One region of the Micromonospora sp. WMMD812 genome, then DNA from elsewhere that is predicted to be linked to it. Evidence: riboswitches for the same ligand, from Rfam matches in the RefSeq annotation. Region 1 holds a riboswitch; the other holds the start of a gene.
The links. Region 1 has a riboswitch for cyclic di-AMP ahead of O7603_RS11295 (C39 family peptidase). Riboswitches for the same ligand answer to the same signal wherever they lie in the genome.
Positions count from the first base shown of each region.

Region 1 (4,186 bases):
GACCCGCTGGCGCCGGAGCGTTGGGCCACCCGGCGGCGCTACCTCGGCGACTTCCCGGCCGCGTCGTACGCCGACGCGTTCCTGGACGCCGCACGGCGGGAGCTGGAGCCGGGCTGGAGCCCGCCGGCCCCGCGGATCGCCCCGCCCGTGGAGCCGGACGCGGCGCCCCTGTCCCCCACCGCCTGAGCCGTCGCCTCCCCGAGCTGGCGGCCGCCGCAGAGCGGTGGCCGCCGGCTCGGGGCGCGGCTCAGCGGTACGGGTCGGCCAGCGCGAGCACCGCGGCCGGGTCCTCGACGTGGGCGTTGTGCCCGAGCCCGGGCAGGGTGGCCACCGGCACGCCCAACTCCTTGAGCTGTGCGTCGGTGACCATCGGGTCGTGTTCGCCCCGGGCGAGCAGGACCGGCACGTCCGTGGCGGCCAGCAGGGCCGGCAGGTTCGGCTCGCCCACCGCGAACGCCCCCGGGTCCATCGCCAGCCGCCACCGCCCGTCGACCTGGCGCAGCCCGCCCTCGACCACCGGGTGGTCCGGGGCGAGCAGCCCGGCCAGGCCGGAGACGCGCAGGTAGCGGCGGGCCGCCTCGTCCCGGCTGGCGAACCAGGTGACCGGGCGGTCGGCGAGGTCGCGGGCCTTGGCCAGCTCGGCCTCCGACCAGACGGCCTTGATGCCGAGGCCGATCACCGCGTCCACGGGCAGCCCGCCGGCGCGGGCGGCCAGGGCCAGACCGACCACCCCACCGAGCGAGTGCCCCAACACGACCAGGCGGTCCGTCGGCGCGAGCGCGGTGGCGACCCGGTCGGCCAGTGCGGCGAAGGAGTACCCCGGCAGCGGCGGCGCCCAGCCGTGGCCGGCGAGGTCCGGCGCCAGCCACCGGCCCGGCCACCAACGTTCGAGCAGCGGCGCCCAGGGCAGCCACACCTCACCCGTGGCGCCCATGCCGTGCAGGAGCACCAGGACGGGCGGGCGGTCGGCGCGGGCGCGGGTGTCATCGACCATGAACCGCAGTCTGCCACCGGGCCGGCGCGTCGGGCGAGAGGCGGCCGGCAGATGGCGGGTAGCGCATCCGACATCGGGCGGCGCGGAAACGACATCGGGCGCCGGCCCCCGTGCGGGGTGCCGGCGCCCGACGGAGGCGCGGACGGTCAGGCGGAGTAGCCGCGGCTGGTCATCCAGTTCGCCAGGTCGATGGTGGTGATCCAGTACGACGGGAGCGCCGGGTTCGCCGAGTCGGCGATCTTGACGGTCCGGCCGTTGTCCCGGTAGCCGACCACGGCGATGTAGTGCCCGCCCGAGAAGGAGTGCCAGCCACCGTTGGTGTCGGTGGCGTCGCCGACGATGTTCGCGACCACGCCGCGCCCGTCGGTGATCGCGTTGACCACGTCGGCCTGGAGCTGGTCCATCTGGGCCGGGCTCGGCGCGTTCGGGAACATCCGGGTCCGGTACGGGTTGCCCTTGACGACGGCGTTCAACACGCGGGTGGTGTCCTCGGCGGAGTTGGTGCCCATCTCGGTGGTGCCGAGCTGGGCGGCCAGGTCGTCCTGGCTCCGGTCGACGCCGGCGGCGCTGAGCGCGTTACGGGTGGCGGCCGGGCCGCAGTAGAAGTAGGTCGTCTGCGCCTGGTAGTCGTAGTCCAGGATCTTGCTGGCCGGCGGCTTCGGCGGCTCCGGCTTGCGGGTCAGGTCCGGGTCGGCGGCCTTCTTCGCGGCGGGCGACGCGCTCGACGACGGGGCGCTGGTCGACGGGGAGCCGCTGGCCGAGGGGGTGGTGCGCTCCTGGCCGCGGGAGGCGACGGTGTCGCTGCGCAGCTCGGCGACGGCGGCCGAGGCCTGCTGGGTGGCGGGCGCGTCGTCGGCGGTGCTGAGCAGCGCGCCGGTGCTGGACGCGATCACCAGCGCCGCGGCGGACGCCGCGACGACCTGGAACGGACGCTGGGTGGCGAGACGGCGAAGCTGGCGCTTCAGGGTGTGCTTCACAAGATCCTCCACGGGCTCAGGGGGAGAGCGGTGCACCGCGCCGGAGCCGGGACATGGGCAGGCGCGACCGCGCGGACGTCGTCCGCGGGTGGTGGACCGCTCAGGGGAAGCGCCCGGTGGCCCGGGCGGAAAGGGCGGCTGCCGGGATCAGCTCGCCGTCACGGGACGGGCGAGCGTCGGCACCGCGATGCCGTGGAGGGGCGGGGACCAGCGGGGGATGAAAGGGTGCTGCACGAGGATGGAACTCCTTCCGACACCGCCTACCGGGTTAGCTGACGGATTCGGGCGGGAAGATCGCCCTACCGCGGGCTGTGGCTCGCGGATTCACCCCGGACGTACTTATGGGTCCCCGGCTCGTGGATCACGATTAGGCGGGTCGGCGCGGCGTCGCCTCTTGCGATCGATTACCGCACCGGACGGGCCGACACTACTGGTCGGTACTCACCCTGCCAACCCCATCTCACCTGCGTAAACGTCGATCATGGAAATCTTTTCCGTGCGTACGGACACTGTCGTGCCTCAATGGGACAGGCAGTTCTCGTGGCACCCGAGGGCGACAACCGGACGGGTCGTCGGCAACCTCGCCGGAATCGGCCCGGAATTGGTGCGCCCTGTACCGGCTGACCGTTTCCACCGATCTGTGACCGGGCTCACGGAACATCCCCGCCGTCAACCCACCCGGGCCGGACGCCAACGCCGCGCGGCGGCCGGGCGCGGTGCCGCGGGCTCCCGGCGGGCCGCCGGGACCCGGAGCGGCCGAAGGCGGGCCGTCGCCGCGTACGCCTCGGCGGCGAGGCTACGTGCCGCCTCGGCGGCCAACTCCGCGGCCCGCCACGCCGCGCGCTCCCGCTCCGCCGCGGCCCGGTAGTCGGCCCGCCTGCCGTCCCGGAGCATCCGTGCCAGCAGCACCTCCTGCTCGACCGGGTGCCGGCGGGCGTCCCAGCCGTTGCGGTGGCCGAACACGTCACCGAGCTGCCGCAGGGTCAGATCCCCGCGCCAGTGCGCGGCCGTGGCAGCCCGGTGCAGGTACCGCTCCCTCGCCGCGTACTCGGCCGGTGTGCGGGGGGTCCGAGGCGTCGGCAGGGCAGCCGCGCCGGCGAACCGCCGGGCAGCGCTCTCCGCCGCGTCGTACGCCGCCCAGGCCCGCTCGGCGTCGGTCTGGGCGGCCAGCCAGTCGGCCCGGCGGCGACGGGCGGTCTGCGCGGCCCCGGCCGCCGCGACGGCCACCTCCTCGGCGTACCGGGACAGGTCGGCGGCCTCGGTCTCGGCCAGCTCCCGGTCGCTCGGCCCCCCGGCGGACGGGCCGTCGTCCGGGCGGTCGCGGTGCGGGCGCGCCGCCAGCACGGTGAGCACGGTCAGCGCGAGCACCAGCAGGGCCGACCAGATGGCGGCGGCCTGCGGCACCTCGATCAGAAACTGGTAGAGAACGGTCTTCTCCATGGCGGCACCTCACGGGCTGCGGATGCGGGGGAACCGCACGACCACCGGCGCTCGGGCGGGTGCGGAGCACGAGGGAGGCCGGGGGTGCGGTGGGCAGGGTTCGACAGGTACGGCGGGAGAACGTTCCCGCGGACGGGTCAGGCGGCCGGCGGCGCGCGCGGCGCCCGGACGGCCGGGGCGGGCGCGTGCGGCGCCCGCTGCTGGGCCGCGACGGCGGACGCCGGTGCCGGTGCGGCGGCCACCGCGGGGAGCCCGCCGGGGAGGGCGTCGACCTGGGCGTGGACCACGCCGGGCCGGGCGTCGGCCGGCGCGTGCGGCGGGACCGCCGTGCCCGGACCGGCGGTGCGGGCCAGCTCGACACTGGCGCACGGCAGCGGACCGCCGGGTGTGGACGGTCGCCCGCCGACAGTCACCGGCGGCGCCTCGGGTGCCGCCGATGCCGCCGGTGCCGTCGCCGCCCCGAGGGTCAGCGCGCCGGCGACGGCGAGGCTGGTCAGCAGCCGCGTCGCCCACCGCGCCACCCACCACAGGGGACAGGTGAGCGCGACGGGAAGCACGTGACCACGCTACCGTCGGTGCCGCCTCGTCGCATCGGTGCCGGGCGTGTCGGATTCGCCGCGCCGAGGGCTCCGACCAGCGTGGACGGCGTCAGCGCGTGTCGGCGTACGCCGCCCGTTCGTCGGCTGTGACGACTCCCCCGCGAGGGGCCGGCACGGCGGGCGGGCCGGCCTGGTCGGTGGGCGTCCGGCCCGACACCCCCGACTCGGCCGGATCG
Region 1 covers NZ_CP114904.1:2,498,003-2,502,188, forward strand. Annotated here, with positions in the region: gene O7603_RS11285 (CDP-glycerol glycerophosphotransferase family protein) at 1-186, shown strand, start outside; gene O7603_RS11290 (alpha/beta fold hydrolase) at 248-994, opposite strand; gene O7603_RS11295 (C39 family peptidase) at 1,141-1,983, opposite strand; cyclic di-AMP (ydaO/yuaA leader) riboswitch at 2,214-2,355, opposite strand; gene O7603_RS11300 (hypothetical protein) at 2,641-3,411, opposite strand; gene O7603_RS11305 (hypothetical protein) at 3,549-3,968, opposite strand; gene O7603_RS11310 (acyltransferase family protein) at 4,060-4,186, opposite strand, start outside.

Region 2 (4,186 bases), 910 kb from region 1:
CGCTGCCTCAGGAATGAGATCGTTGGCGGGTGGCGGAGTCACTTGACCTGCACCTGGAGTTCGATCGGGGAGCGGGCTTCCCGAGTCGTTCGCTGGAGAACGCGTTACGGGACAGCATCCGGACCGGCCGGTTGCGGGCCGGCTCACGTCTGCCGGGGAGCCGGAGCCTCGCCACCGACCTGGGCCTGGCCCGCGGCACGGTGGTGCAGGCGTACGCGCAACTGGTGGCGGAAGGGTGGCTGGTGTCGGCGCCCGGCTCGGGCACCCAGGTCGCGGACGTACGCCACGATCTGCCCGACTCGCGGCGGCAACCGCGGCCGTCGACGGCGTCCGAGCCGGTCATCGAGTTGCGGCCGGGGATTCCTGATCTCGGTTCGTTCCCGCGAACGGCCTGGGCGACCAGTGTCCGCCGCGCCATGGCGACGGCGTCGCGCGGCACGCTGGACTACCCCGAGCCGACGGGCCTGCCCGTACTGCGAGCGGAGTTGGCCAGCTATCTCGCGCGTACCCGGGGGGTGCGCTGCGACCCGGACGCCGTGGCGATCGCCAGCTGAACTATGCCCTGCACGTCATGGCAATCACCCAAACCCAGCGGCCGAGCCCGGGCAGGGACTACTACCAGCGCAAACGCGCGGCCGGGAAGACCCACAAAGAAGCCATGCGCTGCCTCAAACGACGCCTCGCCGACGTCGTCTATCGCACCATGATCACGGACACGGAGACCTCTCTGTTGCCGACGGGTTGACACAGAGAGGTGCCGTTCGTTTGACACCCCCCTGAGGGAGCAGCCTCGCCGGCAAGTGATCGTCACCAGCCTGAAGATCACGATTGCGCTGCGAATCCAGAAGGGCATCCGCACGTAACGCCCCCACGCCAGCACTGAGCAGGTCGCCGCCATCGTCGCCCGCGGGTGATGATCCTCACCGCCGCCTACACCGGCATGCGCTGGGGCGAACTCGTCGGCCTCGCCCGCGACCTCGACCTCACCGCAGGCACCATCTGCGTCCACCCGGACGTCGGAGCCCTCCAGACGGAGCGGGCACGCCCCGCGAGCGGCACTCTCGGCCGCGCGCGGGGCGTGCGGTCAGGCGGAGTAGCCGCGGGTGGCGATCCAGTTGGCCATGTCGATCGTGCTCATCCAGTAGGTGTTGGAGCCATACATGCCGGAGGCGTCGGCGACCTTCACGGCGCGCCCATCGTCGCTGTAGCCGATGAGGGTGACGTAGTGGCCGCCCGCGAAGTCGTGCCAGACCCCGCTGGCGTCGGTCGCGCCGCCGATGACGTTGGCCACCACGGCATGGCCGCTGCTGGTCGCGTGTACGACCTCAGCCTGCAGTTGGTCCATCTGAGCGGGCGTGGCTTCCTGACCCGTGATCTCCTTCGTCTGGTACATCTCGGCACCGATCGCGTCATTGAGCATGCGGGTCGTGTCGAAGGCGGAATCGGTGCCGTGGACCGTGGTGCCCAGCCCGGCGGCGAGTTTCTCCTGGCTGACGTCGATGCTGAGGGCAGTCAGTGCGTTGTGCACCGCGGCTGGTCCGCAATAGTAGAAGTTGATCTGATACTCGAACGAGGTGTCCAGGATCTTCTCGGACGGGACCGTCGGAGCCGCGGGTTGAGCGGTGGCCGTGGCCGGATCGGACCCGGCCGTGGCCGTGGCCTTGGCGGGCGCGACATCGGCCATGACCAGCGAACCCGAGGCGGCGGCTGCCGCGCCGGGAGCGGTGGGCTCATGCCCAGGAGCGCTGGCCACCGCGGCCGTGGCGGCGGTTACCAGCACGGCCAACAGCGGCGCCACTCTATGACTGCGGTGCAACATGGCGCGTCGAAACAAATTGCGAGAACGTTCCTCAGTCACGATGATCCCTCGAATAGCCTCAATTATCGGACGTAATGGGCCAGAACAGTTGACGAAACGGCCTTACGCCACCCCGGATGGCACGGCGGGGTGGGAGATTTATGCGTCGACCAGCCGGAGAGCAGAACAAATGCGTTTCTCCTTCCGATGTCGCCCTACCGGACTAGCTGACGGGTTCGGGCGGGAGGATGCGGCCGACCATGACCGTCGGGCCCGCGGGTGCACCCCCGATGTTCGGTTGATTTTCCCGGCTCGCATGATCGCGATTGGGCGATCCGGCCCGAGCGTCATCGCGTAGATGACTCGACGACCCGGTCGGACGTACGACGCTACAAACTTGACTTCTCGCCTGCAAGCTCCATCGTTATGGCAGCTATAACTCGCTCGAATCGCGCGACAGAGCGTCTTCAGCTAGTATGGTCCGGCGCGATTTGGCCGGGCCGTTTATCGGCGCACCGTCCTACGGCCGCGGTTGCCGCAGCGATCGAAATTTCATGGGCGTAAATGGGGCTTGGCAGAAACCGACCGTCAGTGGCGTCGATCACCGCGCGGAAGATTTGCTCGACCACGCGCGCCGTTGGGTCGCCCGTAGTGGGCACACCTTTCGTCGGGTGCGGTGAGGTCGACGGCAGAGATCTCGTCCATCGGCCCGCAGGCATACTCTCGTCGATGTACTGACGGCTCTGATCCGACATTTCAACCTGCGGTAGGGCCGGACCGTTCGGTTTGATCCGTTGTGATTCGCGGCCCGTGGCCATGAGGATGTCGGCAACGGCCTTACGAGTCCGGTGGAACCGCAGACGAAACGCCCCGGGTGCAGTTCAGGTTGCCAACCGTGGCTGCTAGCTCTGGTCAGTGGCGGTTGCCGCGCTGGCCGGCCACGCCTCCAGCAGCGAGTCCAGCATCGGATGCAGCCTCTCCGCCGGCGGGTGCCATGGCTTGAACAGATAACGGTCAAGATCAACCGCGTCGATCGTCGCGTCAGTCTCGGCCTACACCGTCACCAGCACGTGCCGAGCGGCGGGAAACAAGTCCGTGGCGGGCCGTCATAATGGGCGGGCCTCGGCCGCCGCCGGGAGATGGTCCGTCCCCTGCGCCCCGAGGGCGGCGACCAGCCGGCCGAGGTCGCGCCGACGGGAACTGGCCGGCCACACCGCCCACGTGCGGCGGATCAGGGGGTGCCCGACCAGTGCCGACCAGGTGATCGTGCCGGGCAGTGGCGGCGACCATCCGGGCGGCGCCAGCGCGAACGCTCCGCCGGCGGTCACCGCCGCCAGCTTCACCTCGGGAATCAGCGCCTGCCCTTCGGGTGCGGGGGGTCCGAGATCCAGCCCGTGGCTGCGCAGGATCGCGGTCAGCTCGTCGTACCAGGCGGGGCTGCCCGACCGGGGGAATCCGACCCAGTTCAGCCCGGCGAGGTCGTCCAGCCGGATTCCGTCCGGCCCGGCGAGCGCTGCGGCCCGTTCCGTTGCCAGCAGCACGCCCAGCCGTTCCTCCACCACCAGGAAGGCGTCCAGGTCCGTGCCGATCGGGTGTTCCCGAACCAGCCCGACGTCGAGATCTCCGGCGTGCAGCGCCTCGAACTGCGCCGCAGTGGGCATGTGCCGGACCTGCACCCGGGTCTCTGGATGGGCCTCGGCGAGGTCGGCGAGCGGCCGGGTCAGCAGGTCGGCCGGGAGCTCCAGCGGGATCCCGAGCCGCAGCATACCGCCGCCCGTCGAGGCATGCCGGTTGACGACGGCCACTGCTTGGTCGTACCGCGCGAGAACCGCCCGCGCCTCGGCCAGGAGGGTCATGCCCGCCTCGGTGGCCCGCACGCCGGTGCTGCTGCGGACCAGGAGCCGCAAACCGAGCTGCCGTTCGAGGGCGTTGATCGTCTGGGACAGCGCGGGCTGCGTCACGTGCAGCCGACGGGCAGCGGCGGAGAGACTCCCTTCCTCGACGACCACGACGAACGCCCGCATCTCCCGTAGTTCCACCGCCCTATCAGACCACGCAAACCGCACTATTCCTCGCCACCCGTAGCAAGCCGCCACCGCAAGTCTGCGCCTGCACGTTTGTTCAGGACTCGTCGTCACACTGCGCATAGCTTCCGACTCGCGCCTGCCCTTGCGATGGACGTCGGCACCGGTGCCCGCCCGCGACACGTATTCGCAGCGCTGCATGCCCGCGGCGCGACCCTGCCCGCCGGGTGCGGTCCCACCGTCGGCATCGCCGGCCCCCCTTGGCGGCGGGACCGACCTGCTCGGTCGCAAGCACGGCCTGACCTGCGATCACCTCGTCGGCGCACAGGTCGTACTCCCTGACGGAACCGTCGTGGACTGCCAC
Region 2 covers NZ_CP114904.1:1,587,485-1,591,670, reverse strand. Annotated here, with positions in the region: gene O7603_RS07330 (GntR family transcriptional regulator) at 30-554, shown strand; gene O7603_RS07325 (hypothetical protein) at 572-745, shown strand; gene O7603_RS07320 (C39 family peptidase) at 1,085-1,858, opposite strand; cyclic di-AMP (ydaO/yuaA leader) riboswitch at 1,995-2,141, opposite strand; gene O7603_RS07315 (LysR family transcriptional regulator) at 2,905-3,837, opposite strand.
Region 2: another riboswitch for cyclic di-AMP. It lies ahead of O7603_RS07320 (C39 family peptidase); the one in region 1 lies ahead of O7603_RS11295 (C39 family peptidase).